2 regions of the Luteibacter sp. ME-Dv--P-043b genome follow, and region 1 is predicted to be linked to the other one. Evidence: predicted binding sites of a transcription regulator. Region 1 holds the regulator's gene; the other holds the start of a gene.
The links. The regulator sigma-54, encoded in region 1, starts transcription at its own class of promoters, with help from an activator protein. The targets are predictions, from matches to a motif close to TGGCACGNGCNTTGC.
Positions count from the first base shown of each region.

Region 2: the regulator sigma-54 is predicted to act here: its motif matches at 1,777-1,791, upstream of QRN34_RS16590 (flagellar basal body-associated FliL family protein).

Region 1 covers NZ_JARVRT010000037.1:50,082-59,468, reverse strand. Annotated here, with positions in the region: gene ptsP (phosphoenolpyruvate--protein phosphotransferase) at 1-1,112, opposite strand, end outside; gene QRN34_RS16990 (HPr family phosphocarrier protein) at 1,148-1,417, opposite strand; gene QRN34_RS16985 (PTS fructose IIA subunit family protein) at 1,410-1,802, opposite strand; gene rapZ (RNase adapter RapZ) at 1,842-2,738, opposite strand; gene hprK (HPr(Ser) kinase/phosphatase) at 2,744-3,694, opposite strand; gene raiA (ribosome-associated translation inhibitor RaiA) at 3,814-4,167, opposite strand; gene QRN34_RS16965 (RNA polymerase factor sigma-54) at 4,290-5,780, opposite strand; gene lptB (LPS export ABC transporter ATP-binding protein) at 5,892-6,611, opposite strand; gene lptA (lipopolysaccharide transport periplasmic protein LptA) at 6,616-7,197, opposite strand; gene lptC (LPS export ABC transporter periplasmic protein LptC) at 7,160-7,759, opposite strand; gene QRN34_RS16945 (HAD family hydrolase) at 7,756-8,304, opposite strand; gene QRN34_RS16940 (KpsF/GutQ family sugar-phosphate isomerase) at 8,359-9,372, opposite strand.
Region 2 covers NZ_JARVRT010000035.1:18,735-28,121, forward strand. Annotated here, with positions in the region: gene fliM (flagellar motor switch protein FliM) at 172-1,194, opposite strand; gene QRN34_RS16590 (flagellar basal body-associated FliL family protein) at 1,211-1,711, opposite strand; gene QRN34_RS16595 (flagellar hook-length control protein FliK) at 1,912-3,105, opposite strand; gene fliJ (flagellar export protein FliJ) at 3,102-3,539, opposite strand; gene fliI (flagellar protein export ATPase FliI) at 3,539-4,900, opposite strand; gene QRN34_RS16610 (flagellar assembly protein FliH) at 4,897-5,568, opposite strand; gene fliG (flagellar motor switch protein FliG) at 5,568-6,557, opposite strand; gene fliF (flagellar basal-body MS-ring/collar protein FliF) at 6,571-8,229, opposite strand; gene fliE (flagellar hook-basal body complex protein FliE) at 8,329-8,658, opposite strand; gene QRN34_RS16630 (sigma-54 dependent transcriptional regulator) at 8,726-9,387, opposite strand, start outside.

The DNA.
Region 1 (9,387 bases):
CGCAGCGAGAGGCGCACGCCACGCACGCCCAGGGCCGGGTTGTCCTCGCCGCGGATGGCCAGGCCGGCCGAATCCGCCTTGTCGGCGCCCAGGTCCAGCGTGCGGATGGTGACGGGCAAGCCACCCATGCCGAGTACCACGTCACGGTAGGCGACGAACTGTTCCTCCTCGGAGGGCAGGCCACGCTGGCGCAGGAACAGGAATTCGGAGCGGTACAGGCCGACGCCATCGGCGCCGCGGGAACGGGCGAGGGTGACGTCGCTGGTCAGCTCCGCGTTGGCATAGAGCCGCACGTGGGCGCCATCGCGGGTATGTGTCGGCGCGGTGGCCAGCGCGGCCAGACGCCGGCCTTCCGCAGCGGCCTGGCGTTGCCATTGCCGGTAGCGGGCGAGGTCCTGCGCGGTGGGATGGACGATGACCTCGCCGTGCTCGGCGTCGATCAGCACCAGGTCGTCGTCGTTGATCGTCGCCAGCGCGTCCTTGGTCCCGACCACCATGGGCAGGTTGAAGCTGCGCGCCAGGATGGCGCTGTGCGAATAGATGCTGCCGGCGCTGGCGATGACGCCGAGCATGCCCTGGCCCGCCATGCTCGCCATGTCGGCCGGCGCGACGGTGTCGCTGACGATGATCTCGCCGACGCGCGCGGCCAGCTTGCGTTCCTCGCGGCTGGACTGCTGGAGCAGCGCGGACATCACCCGCCCGATGACCTGGTCGATGTCTTCGCCGCGGCTCTTCAGGTAGGGGTCGTTCATCGCATCGAACACGGCTGCGAGGCGATCGCGCTGCATCTTGAGCGCGGCGCTGGCCGTGTAGTGGCCGACGGATACCAGTTCGTCCAGGCCGCGCAGCAGTTCCTGGTCGTCCAGCAGGAGGCTGTGGGCGTCGATGAAGTCGCCGACCTCGCGGGCGAGCGCGCCGTGCAGCTTGCCGCGCAGTTCGCGCAGTTCCGTACGCGCGCTGTCGATCGCCTTGTGCAGGCGCTCGATTTCCGGGGCGACTTCGGTGTCCTCGAGCATTCGCGTGTCGACGGCGTAGATGCTCGGCTGGACCAGGCGCGCACGACCCAGGGCCATGCCCCGGGCGGCTTGCGTACCGGTCAGCAGGTACCTCATGGGGGGCTGGCGCTATGAGCGTGATGGGTCATGGATCAGGCGCCTTCGTCGAACTTGCGGTCGAAGAGGTCGACAACGGCGGCCAGCGCGGCCTCCGCGTCGTCGCCTTCGGCGCGCACGGTGAGCGACGTGCCCATGCCGGCGGCCAGCATCATCACGCCCATGATGCTCTGCGCGTTCACTTCACGGCCCTTGCTGATCAGCCAGACCGTGGACTTGAAGCCCGCCACCAGTTGCACGAGCTTGGCGGAGGCACGCGCGTGCAGGCCCAGCCGGTTGGATACCACGATGTCCCGTTCAAGCATGGTCGATGAAGATCCCGCCGCGACCGCCGCTGGCCGCTATCTCGGCCAGTTCGGTCAGCGATTTTTCCGAATAGTTGAGTACGCGCAGCAGCATGGGCAGGTTGAGCCCCGATACGCAGCGGAGGTGGACGCCCAGTTCGCTCAGCGACAAGCCGATATTGCACGGCGTGGCGCCGTAGAGGTCGGCCAGCACCAGTACACCGTCGCCGTGGTCGAGGTCGCGGGCGTGCTTGGCGGTGAGCGTGCGCATGATGTCCGGATCGGAGCTGGGCGGGACTTCGACCGCGTCGACGTCCATGGGCAGCTTGGGCATGACGTGGCGGGCAGCCGAGATCAGCGCCTTGCCGACGGCTTCGTGGGTCATGAGGAGCACACCGACGCTCATGGCCCGGGTACTCGCACTGGCTTGGGCTGGGTCATGGGGTCACTCGAGTTCGCGATGGAAGGTAAGTACGTTGCCGCGTTCCGAGCGGAAATGCTGGGCCAGCTTCTCGACCATGTAGACCGAGCGATGGCGGCCCCCTGTGCAGCCGATGGACACCGTGACATAGCTGCGGTCCTCACCTTCGAAGCGTGGCAGCCAGGTGTCTAGCCAACGGGCGACGTCGGCATAGTACTCGCCCACGAGTGGATTGGCGTCGAGGAATTCGCGCACCGGCAGGTCGCGGCCGGAAAACGGCCGCAGGCGAGGATCCCAGTGGGGGTTGGGCAGGCAGCGGGCGTCGAAGACGAAATCGGCATCCGACGGCAGTCCGCGGCGGTAGGCGAAGGACTCGAACAGCAGGGTGGTGCCGTCCGAGGCGGCCGCGTAGCCCGTGGCGAACAGGCGGCGCAGCTGGTGGACGTTGAGGTCGCTGGAATCGATGACCTTTTCGGCGATGGACACGAGCGGGCGCAGCAGGCGCCGTTCTTCCGCGATGGAATCGGCCAGCGAGCGTTTTTCCGCCGCCAGCGGGTGGCGGCGGCGTGTTTCCGAATAACGCTTGATGAGGACGTCGTCGCGGCTGTCGAGGAAGATCAGGTGCACGTGCACGCCGGCCGTGGACAGCTCGGAAAGCACATGGGGCATGCGCGAGAGATCGATGCGGCGATTGCGCACGTCCACCCCGACAGCGATGCGTCGGCGCGGACCGTGCTCGCCCTGGCTGACGGCGGCGACCAGCTGGGGGATCAGTTCCGCCGGCATGTTGTCGACGCAGTAGAACTCGAGGTCCTCCAGCGCGCGCAGGGCGACGGTCTTGCCGCCCCCGGACATGCCCGTGAGCACCACGAGGTGGATGCCTTCTGGCTCGACGATGGGGCTCATGACGTCCTCGTTCATCTCGGTCACCACGGCGGTAGTCGGCGCATCTGGTGCGCCTGGCGGTCGATGAAGGTCTGTGCCGGATCGATGCCCTTGCTCTTGAGCACGTGGTTGCGCACGGCGGCTTCGACCAGCACGGCAAGGTTGCGGCCCGGCGCGACCGGGATGGTGATCTTGGGGACGTCCACGTCCAGCACGTTGCGCCGGCTGACATCGCCAGTGAGACGGGTCATGCCGTCGATGTCCTCGCCGGAGGTGAGCGGCTTGAGGTGGACGACCAGGCGCAGGTATTTGGAGGGCTTGACTGCCGTGTGGCCGAACATCTCGCGGATGTTGAGCACGCCCAGGCCGCGGACCTCGAGCAGGTCCTGCAGGAGTTCGGGGCAGGCGCCGTCGATCACGTCCGGAGCGATCAGCGTGAACTCGGTGGCGTCGTCCGCCACCAGCCGGTGGCCGCGGCTGATCAACTCGAGGGCGAGCTCGCTCTTGCCCGAGCCGGGCTCACCGGTGATGAGCACGCCGATGGAGAAGACCTCGAGGAAGACGCCGTGAAGGGTGACGCGGGGCGCCAGCGTGCGGGCCAGGTGGTACTGAAGGTAGGTGAGCAGCTCATGGCCGCGCTTGGTGCTCTGCCAGAGCGGGGTGTCGGTTTCTTCCGCGACCTCGCGAAGGTCGGGGGGGATCGACTGGTCTTTCGTGACGATCAGCGCGGCCGGCTGGTAGGCGGCGATCTTGTGGATCACTTCCCAGCGCTGGCGCGACTCCAGCCCGTCGAGGAAATTGAGCTCCTCGGTGCCGATGATCTGGATCTTGTTGGGATAGATGACGTTGAGGTAGCCGACCAGCGAGGGCCGGCGGCTCTGCTTGGCGTTGGGCTCGAGCACGCGTGACTCACCGCGCATGCCCGCGGCCCAGCGCAGCGCCATGCGGTCGTAAACGCCGTCGAAGAGTTGTCTGGCGGTGAGCCGGTCCACGCGTGAGATCCCTTTGGATGGCAAGACCGGCGCGAAAACGCCGGCCAGGGGGCTATTGTGCCATCAAACGCGCGGTGGCTTGCCCGGCGGCGCCTGAGGGCGGCCGCCGGGCGATGGGGTCAGCTGGTGCTGGCGACGCGCGCGTCGCGGCCTTCGCTGTTGTGGTGATCCTTCAGTTTTTCCTTGTGCTTGCGCAGCTGGTCGGCCAGTTTGCCGATCATGGCGTCGATGGCCGAGTACAGGGTGTCACCCTTGTTGTCGTCTTCGAGGCGGGCAATCCCTTCGGCATGCAGGCGGGTGCCGGCGCAGTGCAGGGTGCCACCGGCCTTGTGTTCGTTCTTGTCGACGGAAAGAACCACGTCGAGGGCTTTGATGTTGTCGAAAAGGCGTTCGAAGCGGCTGACTTGCTGCTCCACGCGCTCGCGCAGGGCGGGGGTGATATGGATGTGCTGGCCGCTGATCTGGATTTGCATGACGCCTCCTTCTTGCTGAGGGTGTCGCCGTGGGGCGACAAGATCGGAACGACGGGGGTGCCGTTCCTCAAGCCTGAACTCCTGGGACCGTGGCGCGCCGATGGGGTTCCCCCCGATGTTTCTCAACTTGCGCGTACGCGTTCACTGGAGCTGGGAATGCGCATCGCTTCCCGGTACTTGGCCACCGTACGGCGAGCGACCTGAATGCCGCGTCGATGGAGTTCTTCGGCCAGCGCCTGGTCGGACAGCGGGCGCCGGGCGTCTTCGGCCGTGATCAGCTTGCGCAGCATGGCCTGGATGGCCGTGGCCGAGGCGCTGCCGCCGTCTTCGGTAGAGACGCCGCTGGAAAAGAAGTGTTTCAGCTCGAAGGTGCCGCGCGGGGTGTGCATGTATTTGCGCGTGGTGACCCGGGAAATGGTCGATTCGTGCATGCCCACCTCTTCGGCCACCTCGCGCAGCACCAGGGGATGCATGGCTTCCGGGCCGTAATCGAGGAAGGCGCTCTGCCGGCGGACGATGACCTCGGCGACCTTGGTCAGGGTTTCCGCACGGGATTGCAGGCTTTTCAGCAGCCAACGGGCCTCCTGCAACTGGCCCTTCATCCAGGTGGCGTCGTCGCCGCGTGCCCGGGCGATCAGGTTGCAGTAATGCTGGTTGAGACCCAGCCGCGGCTGGGAGTCGGGATTCAGGCTGACGTGCCAACGTCCTCCCTCGCGCCGGGCATACACGTCGGGTGCGACATATTCCACGGGGGTGGCATCCAGGGCCGCGCCGGGACGCGGATCGAGGCTGCGGATGAGGGCGGCGGCCGCGGCGACGTCGGCCTCGGCGGCCTTCAGCTTGCGGGCGATCCGGACGCTGTCGTTGCGGGCCAGCAGTTCCAGTTCCTCGTTGACGATGCGGATCGCCAGGTCGCGATACGGCGTTTCCGCCGCGAACTGGGATAACTGGCAGAGCAGGCAGTCGCGCAGGTCGAGGCTGGCGATGCCGGTGGGATCGAAGCGCTGCACGCGCTGGCGCACGGCTTCGATCTCGCCGGCGCCCGGTCGCAGCTCGGCGGGCAGGGCGGCTTCCACCGCCTCCACGCCATCACGCAGGTAGCCGTCCTCATCCAGCGCGTGGATGATCGCCGTGGCGATCGCGTGGTCGCGGGGCGAGAACTGGGACAGGTTGAGCTGCCACTCGAGGTGTTGCTGCAGGCTCTGTGGCGCGGCGTTCTGCGGTTCGAAGCCGTCCTCGTCACCCCCGCCGCTGGCTCGCGAGGAGGCGCTGCCACCGTAGTCGCTCGCCTCGCCGTGGAAGCGGTCGTCCTCCCATTCCGGCGCGAGTTCTTCGGACGGGGTGGCGGTGGACTCGTCGTCCTTGGCGGACTTGGGGGTTTCCTGGCGGGACGGGTAGTCGTTATCGAAGTCCGGCCCGTCCGTGGACTCGCCGTCCGGATCGGCTTCCGCCTCGGCATCCTCGGCGAACTCGAGCAGCGGGTTGCCTTCGGCAATCTGGCGGAGCTCCGCTTCGAGCTCCAGCTGCGACAACTGCAGCAGGCGGATGGCCTGCTGCAGCTGGGGCGTCAGCGTGAGCTGCTGGTTGAGGCGAAACTGGAGTCCGGGTTTCATGCCTGCGATGCGTTAGGGGTTCAATGGCATCCTAACCCCATGCGACGTGCACAACCAGCATCCGCGCAGGCCGGACGTTCCGGCCGAATTCGCGTCACGCCCAGGCGTGGATCAGATCCGGAATTCACGTCCCAGGTACACCTCACGGACCTTCTCGTCGGCGAGGATGTGCTGCGGCGTGCCGCGGGCGAGCACCTCGCCGTCGTTGAGGATGTAGGCGCGGTCGCAGATGCCCAGGGTCTCGCGGACATTGTGGTCGGTGATGAGCACGCCGATGCCGCGTTCCTTCAGGTGACGGACGATGCGCTGGATCTCGCCCACGGAGATGGGATCGACGCCCGCGAACGGTTCATCCAGCAGCATGTAGCGCGGCCGTGCGGCGAGGGCGCGGGCGATCTCGACACGGCGACGCTCGCCACCGGACAGGCTGATGCCTTTCTGGTCGGCGATGTGGGCGATCTTGAGTTCGTCTAGCAGGCTGTCCAGTTCGTCGTCGCGCTGCTTCTGGGTCATGCCCTCGCGCAGTTCCAGCACCGCCATGATGTTGTCCGACACGCTGAGCCGGCGGAACACCGACGCTTCCTGGGGCAGGTAGCCGATGCCCAGCTTGGCGCGCGCGTGCATCGGCAGGCCGGTGATGTCCTTCTCGTCGAGCTTGATCACGCCGGCGTCGGCCTGGATGAGGCCGACCACCATGTAGAAGCAGGTGGTCTTGCCGGCACCGTTGGGACCGAGCAGGCCGACGACCTCGCCTTCGCTGATGGAAAAAGCGAAGTCGCGAACCACCTTGCGGGCGCGGAAACGCTTTTGCAGGCCTTGGGCTGAAAGCATCGGGTCAGGGCTTCTTCGGGGTGGGGGCGGGCGTGGCCGGCTTCGCGGGCGCGGCGCCCGGCGGCGGGTTCTTCGGCTGGAAGGTCATGTGCACGGGGGCGCCGCCGGAGCTTTCGCCGGTCATCGTGCTGTCCTTCGTGTTGTACGTGAGCTTGTCGCCTTCGGCGCTGCCCTTCACCGGCTGCTTGACCTTCGCGTTGCCCGTGAGCACGGCGTAGTCCTGGTCGACCTTGTAGTCGATGTTCAGGGCCTGGCCGTCCATCGGGTTGTCATCGTCGTCCAACTGGTGGATGGTGGCCGGCTTGCCGTCGACGATGATGCGCGTGATCGAGTTGTTGGCGTCGAGGAAACCCGTCGCCTTGTCGCCGGTGATCTTCAGCGTGCCCTGGGTGATCACCACGCTGCCCGTCCAGATGACCTTGCCGTTGGGCTGCTGCGAGCCGTCGAAGGATTTGGAATCGACGTTGGCCGGCTGCTGGCGGTCGGACTGCTTGGCGGCCACGGGCAGGCTGGCCACCAGCGCCAGTCCGAGCACCGCGAGGAGGGCCTTAGCGCTTGGCGGGCAGGTACGTGCTGTGGACTGCATCGAGGAGCTCCAGGTGCTTGGTATCGAGATTGGCGCGCATGCCAACGCCATTCATTGTAGAGGTTCCCTGGACGATCCGGGCTGCCTCGGCCGTCTCCAGGCGGTTCTCCTTGGGCCACGCGGTGACCTCGGAGGTGTCGATGCTGGCCGGCGGCGTCTGCGCGAAGGCCACGCGGTCCATGTGGACCTTGCCCTGCAGTTTCAGCACGGTGCCATCCTTGTTGACCCAGCCGTACTGCGAATGGCCCTTCCACGGCGGCACGTCCACTTCCTTGGTGGACGGCAGCACGAAGTCGGGCGCGTTGATATAGAGCGAATCGTCACCCTCGCGCCGCTCGAGGTGCGGGGCGATGAGGGTGAAGGCCAACTTGCCCTGCTCGTTGTAGGAGTCCAGGTCGAAGTTGGTCAGCACGTAGCCCGAGCGCGGTGGGCCGACGAAATCCTGCAGTTTCTTCTGCGGTGCCACCCAGTAATACAGCAGCACGCTGGCGCCCAGCGCCACGACGAGGATGCCGGCGATGCCACCGGCGCTGCGATCCTTGAGCAGGTTGAGTGCGCTCACTGCCAGCGATCCCGTTCGGCTTCGGCCTTGCCCTGGGCGGCAAGGATCATGTCGGCGACTTCGCGGGCGGCGCCGTAACCACCGGACAGGCGGGTACGCCAGTGGGCGCGCTCCGCCACCCAGGGGTGGGCATTGGCCACGGCGACCGACAGCCCGGCGATGCCCATGGCTGGCAGGTCGGGGAGGTCGTCGCCGACGAAGGCGGCCTGCTCCGGCGTCAGGCGCAGGGCGCTGAGCAGCTCGTTGAGGCAGGCGCGCTTGTCCTTCTGGCCCTGGTAGACGTGCGGGATGCCCAGCTCCTCGGCGCGCAGGGAGACCGGATGGCTGATCCGCGCGGTGATGATCGCGACCTTGATGCCGTTTTCCTGCAGGCGCTTCAGGCCGAGGCCGTCATGCACGTGGAAAACCTTGGTTTCGCGACCGTCCTCGCCGTACCAGAGGCGACCGTCGGTCAGCGTGCCATCCACGTCGAAGACGACGATGCGCACGCGGGCCGCACGTTCGGCGATATCGGCGGGAATGTCGGTGTAATGCGTATAGGCCATGGGATCGATATGGGGACGAAAGGGCGCGTCGGGGAGCCGCGCCGGGTCCGGTCGTCAGACGACGCGGGCGCGAAGCAGGTCGTGGATGTTCAGCGCGCCGACCACCTTGCCGGAGGGGTCGGTGACCAGCAGCGCGTTGATCTGGTGTTTTTCCATCAGCTGGGCCGCCTCGACGGCCAGCTTGTCCGAGCCGATGGTCTTCGGGCCGCGGGTCATCAGTTCGCCCACGGTGGCGCCGCGCAGGTCCACATCGTCGTCGTCGAGCGCGCGGCGAAGATCGCCGTCGGTGAACACGCCGAGCAGGTGGCCCTCGCCGTCGATCACCGCAGTCATGCCCAGGTGCTTGCGGGTCATTTCCACCAGCGCCTCGCTGACCGAGGCGTCCACGCCGATGCGCGGCACGTCGTCACCGGTATGCATGACATCGGCGATGTGCAGCAACAGGCGGCGCCCGAGGCTGCCGGCCGGATGCGAACGGGCGAAGTCGTCCGAGGTGAAGCCACGGGCCTCGAGCAGGGCCACGGCCAGGGCATCGCCCATGACCAGGGCGGCGGTGGTGCTGGAGGTCGGTGCAAGCCCGTGGGGACACGCCTCGGACGGCACGTTGGCGTCGATGTTGACCTCGGCCTGCCGCGCCAGCGACGACCGCGGGTTGCCCGTGATGGCGATCAAAGGTATGCCCTGGCGCTTTACCGCGGGCAGGATGAAGAGCAGTTCGTCCGTTTCCCCGGAATAGGAGATGCCCAGCAGGATGTCGTCGGGCTGGATCATGCCGAGGTCACCGTGGCTGGCCTCGGCGGGGTGGACGAAGAACGATGGGGTGCCCGTGGAGGCCAGCGTGGCGGCGATCTTGCGGGCCACGTGGCCGGACTTGCCCATGCCGGACACCACGACACGTCCCTTGCAGGCCAGGATCATCCGGCACGCCTCGACAAAGGTGGCGTCGATCTTCGTTTCCAGCGCACGGATGGCCGCGGCTTCCGTGACGATCACCGTACGGGCGCTGCGCACGACGGCTTCGACGTTCACGGCGGAATGATCGGTGGGCGGGGCGGTGCGGGCGTTCATGCGGCCTCGGGAGTC
Region 2 (9,387 bases), on a different contig from region 1:
AAAGCAAACGCCGTGCCATGCCTTGAAAGCGAAAGAAAGCGTGAATTTCCCGTGTGCACTCAGTGCCTTGCCCATCCCTCGCCGGTCGTGGACCACGACCGGAAAGTGACGCTCGCCGGAAACCTGACGCTCGACGGCACTAAGACACCATGCCGGTCCATTGACGGCGTATCACGCCAGTACGGGCATCGGCTCGGTGGTAGTGACGGGCATCGCCCTGCCCTCGCCGCGCTTGCGCATCAGCGACTCGAACTGCACCGCCTTGTTGCCCCCGGAGTTGGCCATGCGGCCGCGGAAGATCGGCACGTCCTCGGCGAACACGGTGGCCGTTTCGGGCAACGAGATCGGAATGATGTCGCCCTTGCGCAGGTGCAGGAAGTCGCCGATGGTGAGGCGTGCCTCGGCCAGCATGGAGGTGATCTCCACCTCGGCGTCGAGGATTTCCTCGTGCAGGTTCTGGATCCAGCGCTCGTCGCGCTCCGCCCGGTCGCTCTGCACGCCTGCATCCAGCAGCTCGCGGATCGGCTCGACCATCGAGTAGGGCAAGGTCAGGTGCACTTCGCCGCCACCGCCATCCAGTTCGATATGGAAGCGCGACACCACCACCGTCTCGGTGGGGCTGACGATATTGGCGAACTGCGGGTTGATCTCGGAGTTGAGGAACTCGAACTGCATCTTCAGCACGGGTGCCCAGGCTTCCGCCATGGCCGTGAAGGCCTCGGCCAGCACGATCTGGATCACGCGGTTCTCGGTGGGCGTGAAGTCGCGACCCTCGATGCGCGCGTGGTAGCGGCCGTCCCCGCCGAAGAAGTTGTCGATCACGGTGAAGACCATGCGCGGCTCGAACACCATCAGGGCGGTGCCGCGCAGGGGCTTGATACGGATGAGGTTGAGGTTGCTGGGCACCGCCAGCGAATGCACGTACTCGTTGAACTTGGTCATCTTCACGCCCAGCACCGAGACTTCGCACGACTTGCGCAGCACGTTGAACAGGTTGGCGCGGAAATAACGGGCGAAGCGATCGTTGACCATTTCCAACGTGGGCAGGCGACCGCGGACGATGCGGTCCTGCTGGGTGAAATCGTAATCGTGGATACCACCGGGCGGCGGAAGCTCGACCTCGGTATCGACGGCCCCGCCTTCCACACCGGCCAGCAGCGCGTCGATTTCTTCCTGGGTGAGAATGTCGCTCATCGCCGTTGGCTTCCCGTCACTGCATGATGAAGCTGGTGAAGTAGACGGCATCCACACCCGAACGGCCGATCTTTTCCTTCAGCACGCGCTGGATTTCGGCCAGTGCGGCCGCCTGCAGCTTCTGCTTGCCCTTCACGTCGGAAAGGCTCTTAACGTCCTGCGCCGAGAACAGCATCAGCAGCGCGTTACGGATCTCCGGATCGGCTTCCTTCGCGGCGGCGATCGCTTCCGGATCGTGGGACATGACGTTGACGCCGATCTGCAGGAAGCGCAGCGCGTTCTCGTCCTGGAAGTTGACCACGAAGGCCGGATCCATCTGCAGGTACACGGCCGGCTTGGCCTTGGCCGCTTCCGCGGCCGCCGCGGCGCCGGGCTTGCCGTGGCCGCCCTTCATCATGAACCAGCCGCCGGCACCACCGGCCGCCAGCACGACGATCGCGGCAATGACCAGCAACTTGCCCTTGCCCTTCTTTTTCTTCGGGGTGCCCTCGGGGGCGTCCTGTTCTACGTCGGCCATGCCTGAAAAACCTCTGTGGTGCGAATGCGGTGGAATCGTTGCCCGATGGGCCCGAGGGGCTTATTGCAAACGACGTGCCAGCCGGGGTCAGGCGATGCGGCTAGCGGAAACCGCCCTGCGACGCGGCACGGGCGTTCGGGCGGTTCGCCGTGGCGCGTCGAAAGCTTGACGCGCGCCAATGCAATGCCGCCGAAGCGCCCTCAGGCGCGCTCGTCGACCAGGCCCCGCGACACGCGGGAGGTGGCGAGCACCGTAGCGACGGCCGGCTCGTCCGTTCCGCCCTGCCCGTTACCGCCGTCGCTCGTGCCCTGACGGCCCTGCCCGGCCTGCTGCTGGCCGACATCGGCCTGGCCCAGGGACAGGCCATGGTGGGCGAGCATGCTGTCCAGCTGCGACAGCGTCTGCTGCACGGCGTGCACGGCGGCCGGATGCTGGGCGAGGATGGCCACGTTGACCTTGCCGCCATCCATGCTCACGCGCACGTCCATGCTGCCGAGTTCTTCCGGGTGCAGCTTGATCCGGGCCTCCTTGATCTGGCCGCTACCCATCCACGCGATCTGTTCGCCCAGTTCCTGCGCGAACTGCGGCGCGGTGGCGGCCTGGGTGGCCTGCACCTGGACCATGGCGCCATCCACGGGGGCCAGTCCCGGCGTATGCACCAGGGGCATGGGACTCGTGGTCGGATCGGATGCCGCATCGTCCTTGGCACCCGTGGTCACCGCCGCGCGGGCGGCGAGCAGCGTGGCCAGCGGCGATACCGCGACAGGCGATGCCGTGGCCGCAAGCACGCCGGACGAGGCCACGGTATCGGTCGAGGTGAGCAGCGCCTTGGCGGCATCGCCGCCCGCCGGGGCCGGCACGCCATGGGCCAGCGGCAGGGCCATGGCCAGCGCACCGGCGGTCAGGTCGCCGGTCTTGCCGCCGGCATCCTTGAGAGCGCCGAGCGTCTTCGTTGCCAGTTCCGTGACCTTGGGCGGCACACCGATCAGCGCAAGCATCGTCGTGGCGATGGAATGGTCGTCGTCGGAGGCGTCATCCTTGTTCGACTCGTCCTTCGCGGCCGTGGCGTCCTGCTTCGCGGCGGCCGACTTGTCGTCCGCCGCGGCGGCATGGGACGTGGCGCTGGTGTCGGCGTCCTTGTCGTCGCCGTCGTCCTGCTTTGCCGTGCGCGCATCGTTCTTGTGGTCCGCACGCGCTGCCGCGCGGCCGGCATCCGCGCGCGGCGTGGCGTGCACACTCGCATGCGCCTGCGCATGTACCTGCGCACGGGCATCGCCGAACACCGCATCGAAGCGCTTCGACGGCGTCGTATCGTCCGTCGCCTTCGCCGAAGCGGACGACGGCGCCTGGCTGACCGGGCGAGCGATGTTGAGGGCGACGTTGGCGTTGTTCATGCGTTTCTTCCGGTGGGGTTCTTTCGGTATTGCGAGCGCTCGTCGGCCTGTTCCTGCTCGCGCCGGTCCTGCGACTTGCGCTCCTGCTCGCGGTATTTGACGGTGACCGAATCCAGCGCCTTGGCCCGTCCGCGTGCATCGGACCAGCCCTGGCGGGCATGCTCCAGCGCCTGCTCGCGCCGTTGCACCTCGCCCAGCTGCTGCACGATGGCCATGTCGATCTTCTGCAGGAACTGCTGGCGGTTGAGCAGCGCGCTGACGCCGATGCCGTCGGGCATGGAGGCGTATTCGTTGCGATAGCGACGCAACTCGACCAGTTGATGCTCGCTCTCGGCCAGCGCGCGCTGGTGCGACGCGAGTATCCGTGTCGCTTCCTCCGCCTTCTCGGCGGCCAGGTCGACGACGGGCTGCAGGCGGTCGGCGCGTGATGCCATCAGCCGGCACTCGCGGCGTCGACCAGTTCCGCCTCGGCTTCGGCGAGGTTCACCGGCATGTCGGTTTCCTGCTGGAGGAACGCAGAAAGACGCGGATACAGGGCGATGGCCTCGTCCGTACGCGGATCGCTGCCCTTCTGGTACGCGCCCACGGCGATCAGGTCGCGCTGCTGGCGATACGCGGAATACACCTGGCGAAACCGTTGCGCCGAGCGCATGTGCTCCTTGCTGACCACCGCCGGCATGACGCGGCTGATCGAGGCCTCGATGTCGATGGCCGGATAGTGGCCCGCCTCGGCCATGTCGCGCGACAGCACGATATGACCATCGAGGATGGCGCGGGCGGAGTCGGCGATGGGATCGTGGCGATAGTCGTCGCCCTCGGTGAGCACGGTATAGAACGCCGTGATCGAGCCGATGCCTTCGGCATCGTTGCCCGCGCGTTCCACCAGCGCGGGAAGCATGGCGAACACCGACGGTGGGTAGCCCTTGGTCGCTGGCGGTTCGCCGATGGCCAGGGCGATCTCGCGCTGCGCCTGGGCGTAACGGGTCAGCGAGTCCATCAGCAACAGCACGCGCTTGCCCTGGTCGCGGAAATGCTCGGCCACGGCGGTGGCCACCTGGGCACCGCGCAGCCGGCTCAGCGGCGGCGCATCCGCCGGGGCGGCGACCACCACGGCGCGACGGCGGCCTTCCTCGCCCAGCGTGTGGTCGACGAATTCCTTGACTTCGCGACCGCGCTCGCCGATCAGGCCGACCACGACAACGTCGGCATCGGTGAAGCGCGTCATCATGCCCATGAGGGTGGACTTGCCCACGCCGGAGCCGGCGAACAGGCCGATGCGCTGCCCGCGGCCCACGGTGAGCAGGGCGTTGATGGCGCGTACGCCGACGTCGAGCGGCGTGTCGATCGGCCGGCGCAGCATGGGGTTGATGGGCGCACGGCGCAGCGGCGCGCGTTCACGGGCCAGCAGGGGCCCCTGCCCGTCCAGCGGGACGCCATCCGGGCCGATGACGCGGCCCAGCAGCGAATCGCCCACCGGAATGCCGGAGATGGCGGCCACCGGGGTTACTCGCGCATTCGGCAGCACGCCGTGCATTTCGCCCGTGGGCATCAGCAGCAGGCGACCATCGGAGAAACCGACGACTTCGGTTTCCAGTTGCTTGCCGTCGGCCGACGAGACCATGCAGCGCGCTCCGACGGGCGCCTCGCAACCCACGGCCTCGAGTGTCAGGCCGACCACCCGGCGCAGCTTGCCTTCGGCCTGCATCGGGCGGACGCCCTCGGCGCTGGCACACTGGGCAGCCAGCGATTCACGCCAGTGCGCGATACGGGATGCGTTATGCGACTCGGCGCTCATGTCGGCTCGTCCTGCGGTTCGTCCTGCGACTCGTCGGACGGAGCCCGACCGTCGAGCACGCTGTCGATCACGGCGGCCAGGCGCGTACGCACCCGTGCATCCAGACGCGAATGTTCGCTTTCCAGGCGTACGTCGCCGCGCTGGAGCGTGGCGTCGTCCACCACCGTGCCCTCGTGGTCGGCCGACGCGCGGTGCTCGCGCACGATGGCGGCGTCCGCGGGGTTCAGGTGAATCTTCAATTGGCGGCTGCCAGCCGGCAACACATCCACCGCCTGGCGGACCACCTCCAGGATGGTTTCCGGACGCGTGGCGATGTCGTGGCCGAGCACGCGCTCGGCGATGATCGTGGCCAGCATGGCGAGGTCGCCGGCCACATCGGCGTCCAGGTCCGCGAAGGGACGCTCCACCGCGGCGAAGAGAGCATCGAGGCGGGCAACCTGGGCTTCCAGTTCGCGCCGGGCCATCGCGCGCCCTTCGTTGAGGCCGGCATTGAAGCCTTCCTCGCGCGCCTGGCGCTCGATCGATTCGATTTCGGCGACCGTGGGACGGTGCGGGCCTTCGTCTTCGGGTTCCACCACCTCGTGCGGCACGGCGCCACCCACCAGGGGCAGCTCCCAGCGCTCGAACTGGTCGACGCGTTCGCGGGCGAGGATCGAGGTGAGGCTCATCAGACGAACTCTTCCCCGCCACCGGCGAGATTGATCTGACCCGCGTCAGCGAGACGACGCGCGGTGGCCAGCACTTCCTTCTGCGCCGCATCCACCTCGGAAAGACGGACCGGACCCTTGACCTCCAGGTCGTCGCGTAGCATGTCGGCGGCGCGCTTGGACATGTTGGCGAAAATCTTCTCGCGGATGGCAACCTCGGCACCCTTGAGCGCCGTGATGAGACGGGCCGAGGGCACTTCGCGCAGCAGCGTCTGCATGCTGCGGTCGTCCAGGTCGGCCAGGTCGTCGAACACGAACATCAGCTCCTCGATGCGCTCGCCCAGGCCGGAGTCGATACCGCGAATGGAGGCCATGAGTTCGGCCTCGCGCGCGGTTTCCATCGCATTGAGGATGTCGGCCGCGGCCTTGAGGCCACCGACCGTGGACGACTTCAGCTTGTTGGAGTTGCCGGAGAACTGGCGCTCCATGATTTCGTCGAGTTCGTTCAGCGCATGCGGCTGCACGCCATCCAGCGTGGCGATACGCATCACCACGTCGCTGCGCGTGCGCGCCGGCAGGTAGCCGATCACCTCGGCGGCCTGGTCGGATTCCAGGTGGGCCATGACCAGCGCGATGATCTGCGGATGTTCCTGGCCGATCATTTCGGCGATGGCCCGGCTTTCCATCCACTTGAGGGATTCCAGCCCCTTGCTGCTGCGACCCAGCAGGATGCGATCGATCAGGCCACCGGCCTTGTTCTCGCCCAGCGCATTGACCAGGATGCGGCGGATGTATTCCTCGGTGCCCACGCCGATGGAGGTGTGCTGGCCGACATCGTCCTGCAGCTTGGTCAGCACCAGCTCGACCTGCTCCTTGCTGACGTTTTTCAGGGCGGCCATGGCCGAGCCGACGGCCTGCACTTCACGGGCACCCAAATGCTTGAGGATGGAGGCGGCGTCTTCCTCACCGAGCGTGAGCAGGAGGATCGCGGCCTTCTGCGCACCGGTCAGGGGTTCTTTCGGATCAGCTGCCATCGTCGGATACCCAGCTCTTCACGACCTGCGCCACTTGTTTGGGGTTTTCGGCGGCCATGCGCTTGGCCAGGCCGATCTTCTGTTCGTAGGCCAGCAGCGCGGGCGAGCCCAGCTGCGGCGACGTGCTGACGCGATCGGGCGTCATGTCGTCGTCGTCCACCATGACCGACACCGTGGGCATCGGACCGGCCAGCGCGACGTTGTTCATCGTGATCGGCGCGGGCTTCAGCAGGCCCTTGAGGATCGGCCGGAGGACGAAGAAGCCGACGATCAGCGCGATCATCACGCCCAGGCCCTGCTTGATCAGGTCGAGCATACCGGGGCGCTCGTAGAACGGCGTGCCCTGCGGTTCTTCTTCCGCCACCGCGCCGCGGAAGGCTTCGTTGATGACGCTGACGCTGTCGCCGCGCGTCGCATTGAAACCGACGGCGTTCTTGGTGAGTTCGGTCAGCCGGGTCAGTTCTTCCGGGGTGAACGGCACGCTGGTGGACTTGCCGTCCTTACCCACCACCTGCTTGTTGTCGACCACCACGGCCACGGAAAGACGCGCCACCTTGCCGGCGGGATCGGTGACATGGCTGACCGTGCGGTCGAGTTCGTAGTTGCGCGTGGCGTTCTGCGTCTGCTGCGTCGGCGTGGCGGCCGTCTGCGTGCTGGCGTTCTGCCCGGCCGGCTTGCCGCCGCCCGCCGCCGGGTTGGCCGCCGTCGGGTTGCCGCCGGTGTTGGGCGGCTGGTTGCTGAGCGCGCCCGGTACGCCCGCGTTGGCGTTCGGCTCGGTGCGCGTGTCGCTGCTGGTCTGCTCGCTGCGCAGAGCCGGGTTGTCGTGGTTGAACGTTTCGCTGGCCTTCTCCGTCTGGGAGAAATCCAGGTCGGCGAACACCTGGGCGCGAACCTTGCCCGCACCCACCAGCGGCGTGAGCAGGTCTTCGACGCGCTGCGTGTATGTGGACTCGATGCGGTTGGACAGGCGCAGGCGGCTGTCGCCGATGGCGGAGGCGCTGTCCGGATCGCTGACGGTGAGCAGGTTGCCGGTCTGGTCGATGACCGAGACCTGGCGCGTGTCCAGTTCCGGCACGCTGGCGGCGATCAGGTGAACGATCGCGGCCACCTGGCCCTGGTCGAGCTGGCGTCCCGGATACAGCGACACCACCACCGAGGCTGACGCCGGCTTGTTGTCGCGCACGAAGGCGGACGGCTTGGGCAGCGCGAGGTGGACACGCGCGCCGCGCACCGACTGCAGACCGGCGATGGTGTTGGAGAGGTCGGTTTCCAGCATGGACTGGTAACGCGAGCGCTCGGCCATGTCGCTCATGCCGAACGGCGAATCGGCCTGTGGCAGGGCCGCGGCGGCGCTGCCCTGCGGCAGGCCCTGGCCGGCCAGCTTGAGACGCACGCCGGCGACATCGGCGGCGGGCACGAAGATCGAGCTGCCGTCGGTGCTCAGCGTGTAGGGCGTGTTGCCCGCCTGCAGCGCCTGCGTGACCGCGGCGGCATCCTTCTGTTCCAGGCCGCCGTAAAGCAGCCCGTAGTTCGGTGCGCGCGACCACATGACGGCGGCGATGCCGATGGCCACCGCGCCGGCGATACCCGCGAGCATGAAGAGCTGCCGGGCCGCGGGCGTCTGCGACAGGGACTTCAATGAGTCCATACGCCGTGACGCGTTGCTATCCGTGTTGGCTACGCCGTTATCTGCCATGGGGGAACCGGAATCCTGTGAGGTGACGCGTGCCGTGTGTGATCAGGACGATCAGACCGACATGTTCATGATTTCTTTGTACGCATCGACCATCTTGTTGCGCACTTCGGTCATGGCGCGGAACGAGAGATCGGCCTTCTGGCCCTGGATCATCACCTGCGCCAGATCGATACCCGGATCGCCACGTTCGAACGCGGAGGACATCTGCGCCGCCTTGGCCTGCGTCTGCGACACGCCCTCGATAGACTGCTTGAGGACATCGCCGAACGAACCCTTCGCCGCCGGCCCCGTCTCGCCGACGCCGCGGATCGCGGGCATCTCGGTCTGCGCGCTGATGCGGCGCATCTGGAGCAGCAGGCTGTTCACATCGATCGTGGTCATGACGGTTTTCCAACGCGTTATCGGCTTACCGACACCCGATGCACGAGGTGTGCCAAGACGGTGGAACTCAGCCGACCTGCACGGTCTCGGAAAGGCCGTACTTGCGCAGTTTCTCGACCAGGGTGGTGCGCTGGACGCGGAGCAGCTTGGCCGCATGCGCCACGACGCCGTTGGCCGAGTTGAGCGCCTGGCGGATCAGGCCGATCTCGATACCGGCGAGGTGATCCTTGAGGTCGAGGCCACCCTGCGGCAGCACCGCCGGATCCATCTCACCCGCGAAGCCGAAGGCTTCGGCCACCACCTCGGGCTCGGCTTCCATCATGGCGATCAGCGCGGCACCGGACACTTCCTCGATGGGCAGCGCGCCGCGGTATTTCTCCGGCAGGTCGGCGCCGCGCACCTCGCCCTGGGGCATCAGGATGGCCATGCGCTCCACCAGGTTGGACAGCTCGCGGACGTTGCCGGGCCACGGATGGCGGCAGAGTGCCGCCATGGCGCTGGGCGCGAAGCGTACGGAGGTGAGGCCACGCTGCACCAGCCGCTGGTTGAACTCGGTGATGAGGGCCGGCAGGTCTTCCAGGCGCTGGCGCAACGGCGGCATTTCCAGCGGGAACACGCTGAGACGGTAGAACAGGTCTTCACGGAAGCCGCCACGCTCGATCGCGCCTTCGAGGTCCCGATGGGTCGCGGCGATGATGCGCACGTCGCAGCGCTGCGGGCGGTTGCCGC